DNA from 2 places in the Ideonella sp. sgz306126 genome. Region 2 is predicted to be linked to the other one. Evidence: predicted binding sites of a transcription regulator. Region 2 holds the regulator's gene; the other holds the start of a gene.
What was found. Region 2 encodes HrcA, which represses chaperone genes, less so after heat shock. Its sites were predicted from a motif close to TTAGCACTCNNNNNNNNNGAGTGCTAA; they were not measured.
Positions count from the first base shown of each region.

Region 1: the regulator HrcA is predicted to act here: its motif matches at 1,271-1,297, upstream of rpoH (RNA polymerase sigma factor RpoH).

Region 1 covers NZ_JBVYWP010000007.1:24,752-26,924, forward strand. The annotation lists gene AC0N04_RS17035 (CHASE domain-containing protein) at 1-1,235, shown strand, start outside; gene rpoH (RNA polymerase sigma factor RpoH) at 1,339-2,173, shown strand, end outside.
Region 2 covers NZ_JBVYWP010000001.1:209,422-211,594, forward strand. The annotation lists gene AC0N04_RS00970 (DMT family protein) at 1-290, opposite strand, end outside; tRNA gene AC0N04_RS00975 (tRNA-Ile) at 389-466, opposite strand; gene hrcA (heat-inducible transcriptional repressor HrcA) at 506-1,534, opposite strand; gene AC0N04_RS00985 (NAD kinase) at 1,606-2,173, shown strand, end outside.

The DNA of each region.
Region 1 (2,173 bases), on a different contig from region 2:
AGGGGACGCCGCGACGCCTGGCCGGCGTGGTGGAGGACATCACCGAACACCTGCGACTGGCCGATGCCGAACGAGCCCGCGACCAGGCCGAAGCCGCCAGCCAGGCCAAGAGTGAGTTCCTCTCCCGCATGAGCCACGAGCTGCGTACGCCGCTGAATGCGATCCTGGGCTTCGGCCAGTTGCTCGCACTGGACCGTGAACCGGCCCTGTCGCCACGCCAGCAATCCTGGGCGGCGGAGGCGCAGCGGGCGGGCTGGCATCTGCTGAACCTGATCAACGAGTTGCTGGACTTGTCGCGGATCGAGACCGGCCAGTTGCACCTGGATTGGTCGGCGGTGCGGCCCGCAGAGCTGCTGCAGGAATGCCTGGCCATGGTCGAGACGGCGGCCCGGCCCAGAGGCCTGCGCCTGATGCCGGTGGAGGCCCCCGCCGATCTGGCGGTGTGGGCCGACCGCACCCGCCTGAAGCAGGTGCTGACCAACCTGTTGTCGAACGCGGTGAAATACAACCGGGATGGCGGCCGGGTGCAGTGCTCGGCGGTCGATGCCGGTGGCGGCTGGGTGCAGATCCGGGTGTCCGACGAGGGCCCTGGGCTCAGCGACGAGCAGCGCGCCGGCCTGTTCCAGCCCTTCAACCGCCTGGGCCGCGAAGGCGGCAGCATCGAAGGGACGGGCCTGGGACTGGTGATCAGCCGGCGCCTGGTGGAGGCCATGGGCGGCCGCCTGGATGCGCCGGATACGTCTGCCCAAGGCACCGAGTTCATGCTGACGCTGCCGGCGGCCACCGAGGCGAATCCCGCCGACGCCACGCCCGCCGCCCCGGCTGCGGGCCTCATGCCGCGCTACCGGCAGCGCCGGATCCACTACATCGAGGACAACGAAACCAACGCCGAGGTGATGCGCGGCGTGCTGTCGCGCCGCCCCCAGGTGCGCCTGACGGTGTCGAGCACCGGCGAGGCGGGACTGGCCTCGATCGCCGAGGATCCGCCGGACCTGATCCTGCTCGACATGCACCTGCCTGATATCGACGGGTTGGAGGTGCTGCGCCGCCTGTCCGAGGACCCTCGCAGCGCCGCCATCCCGGTGCTGGCGGTGTCGGCCGACGCGACGCCCGCGCGGATCGAGCAGGCCCTGGCCCTCGGCGCCGCCGACTACGCCACCAAGCCGGTGGACTTGGCGAGCTTCCTGCCCCAGGTCGACGCGCTGCTGGAGCGCGTCGACACCCGATACGACTGAGATTCATTCTCGAATTGCTTCGACTGAATCTGGATTTAGCACTCTCCATCGAGGAGTGCTAGTATTTGGGAACCAACCGATCCGTCGTGAATCCGACAGCAGCATGAACACCTCATCGACCACCACCGCCCTGCGCCTGCGTGACCCGTGGGCCATGGTGCCGTCGCTCGGCAATCTGGACGCCTACATCAGCGCGGTGAACCGCATTCCCTTGCTCACCCCCGAAGAAGAGGGCCGCTTCGCCCGCGAGTTGCGCGACAGCGGCGATCTTCAGGCGGCCGGGAAGCTGGTGCTGTCGCACCTGCGCTTGGTCGTGTCCGTCTCACGCCAGTACCTGGGCTACGGCCTGCCTCAGGGCGACCTGATCCAGGAAGGCAACGTGGGGCTGATGAAGGCCGTCAAGCGCTTCGACCCGGAGCAGGGCGTGCGCCTGGTCAGCTATGCGCTGCACTGGATCCGGGCCGAGATCCATGAGTACATTCTGCGCAACTGGCGCATGGTCAAGGTGGCCACGACCAAGGCACAGCGCAAGCTGTTCTTCAACCTCCGGTCGATGAAGCAGGGCATGAAGGGGGAGGCGACCGAAGCCGACACCCACCGCTCGACGCTGACGCCGGCCGAGGTGGCCCGCATGGCCAAGGAGCTGAACGTCAAGCCGGAAGAAGTCATCGAGATGGAAACCCGGCTGTCGGGCGGCGACGTGGCGCTGGAGCCGCAGGTCGACGACGGCGAAGAAAGCATGGCGCCGATCGCCTACCTCGCCGACGAATCGCAGGAGCCTTCGCGCGTGCTGGAAGCCCGTAGCCGCGACGATCAATCCAGCAGCGGCATCGTGCTCGCCCTGGACGCGCTCGATGCGCGCAGCCGCCGGATCGTCGAAGAGCGCTGGCTCAAGGTGAACGACGATGCGAGCGGTGGCATGACGCTGCACCAGCTGG
Region 2 (2,173 bases):
CCGAAGGCCACCAGGTAGTTCCAGGCCAGCCGCTCCTTCAGGAACAGCACCGCGAAGACGATGAACACCGTCAGCGTCACCGCCTCCTGGATGATCTTCAGCTGGAAGCCGCTGAACTCCCCGAAACCCAGGCGGTTCGCCGGCACCGCCAGGCAGTATTCGAGCAGCGCGATGCCCCACGACACCAACACCGCCTTCCACAGCGGCCAGTCATGGCCGTATTTCAGATGGCCATACCAGGCGAAGGTCATGAAGACGTTGGAGGCGACCAGCAGCAGGACGGTGGGCATAGGGCTTCGATGAAGTCGCGGCAGGCGCACCGGCCGGGCGCACAAGACGCGCCGCAGCGCACCGCGCAGGCGACCGGGTGCTCGCCGCATGAGGATCTTGGTAGGCCGCCCGTGAGTCGAACACGGCACCAACAGATTATGAGTCTGCTGCTCTAACCAACATGAGCTAGCGGCCCGGAGGGGTTGGATTGTAGGCGGCGCGATCCGCCAGGCCCTCAGCGCTGCGACAGTGCGTGGCCCACCAGCTTGGCGGTGATGTCGACGATCTGGATCATGCGGTCGTAGGCCATGCGGGTCGGGCCGATCACCCCCAGCGTACCCACGACGCGGCCGTCGACCTCGTAGGCCGAGGAGACGACCGAGAGTTCCTCGAACGGCACGACCCGGCTCTCGCCGCCGATGAAGATGCGCACCCCTTCGGCCCGGCTGGAGGTGTCGAGCAGGCGCATCAGCTGGGTCTTCTGCTCGAACAAGTCGAACATCTTGCGCAGCGAGCCCATGTCGTGGCCGAAATCCTGCACGCCCAGCAGGTTGCGCTCGCCGCTGACGATGACCTGGTCCTCGTTCTCGGCCATGGCCTCGGTGCCGACCTGGACGGCCGCCTGCATCAGCGTCGCGATCTCGCCGCGCAAGGCGTCGACCTCCCGCCGCACGCGTTCGCGCACCTCTTCGATCGCCAGGCCGGCGTAGTGGGCGTTCAAGTGGTTGGTGGCCTCGACGAGTTCGCTCTGGGTGTGGTCGCGGGCGGTGAAGATGACGCGGTTCTGCACGTCGCCATCGGGCGCGACCAGGATCACCAGCACCCGCTTCTCGCCCAGGCGCATGAACTCGATGTGGTGGAACACGCTGGGCTTCTTGGGGGCGGTCACGACCCCGACGAAGCTCGACAGGTTGGACAGCAGCTGCGCCGCCTGCGCGATCACGCGCTGAGGCTGGTCCGGCTGCAGCGGCTCGTTGGCCGCGGCCATGTCGGCCGGCATGCCGCCCAATTGCATCGGCTGCACCGTCAGCATGGTGTCGACAAACAGCCGGTAGCCGCGCGCCGTGGGCACCCGGCCGGCCGAGGTGTGCGGGCTGACGATCAGGCCCATGTCTTCCAGGTCGGCCATCACATTGCGGATGGTGGCCGGCGACAGCTCCAGCGACGACGCCTTGGCCAGGGTGCGCGAACCCACCGGCTGTCCATCGGCGATGTAGCGTTCGACCAGGGTCTTCAGCAGGGATTTGGCGCGCTCGTCGAGCATGGCCCGCATTGTACGGACAGCCCTGCGGGCCCCTCGCCCGGCACAGGGGCTGTGGTGTAATTCCTCACACCATGCCAACCCGCTTCCGACACGCCGCACTGGTGGGAAAGTACCAATCCCACGGCATCCGGCCGATGCTGGAAGCCATCGCGCAATTCCTGGCCCGCCAGGGGCTGGAAGTCTCGGTCGATCGCGATACCGCCCTCAACACCGACTGGAACGATTTCGGCTCGTTGACGCCGGCCGAGATCGGCCGCCAATGCGACTTGGCGGTGGTGGTCGGCGGCGACGGCACCATGCTGGGCATCGCCCGCGAACTGGCGCGCTACAACATCCCGCTGGTGGGCATCAACCAGGGGCGCCTGGGGTTCATCACCGACGTGCGCGCCGCCGACTGGCAGGAGGCGCTGGGTCCGATCGTGCGCGGCGACTACGAGGAAGAGCGGCGCTCGATGATCGAGGGCGGCATCTGGCGCGACGACGAGCTGATCTTCGAAGGCCTGGCACTCAACGACGTGGTGGTGGGCCGCGGCGCGACCGCCAGCATGATCGAGCTGCGGATCGACGTGGGCGGCGAGTTCGTCGCCAACATGCGCGCCGACGGCCTGATCGTCGCCTCGCCCACCGGCTCCACCGCGT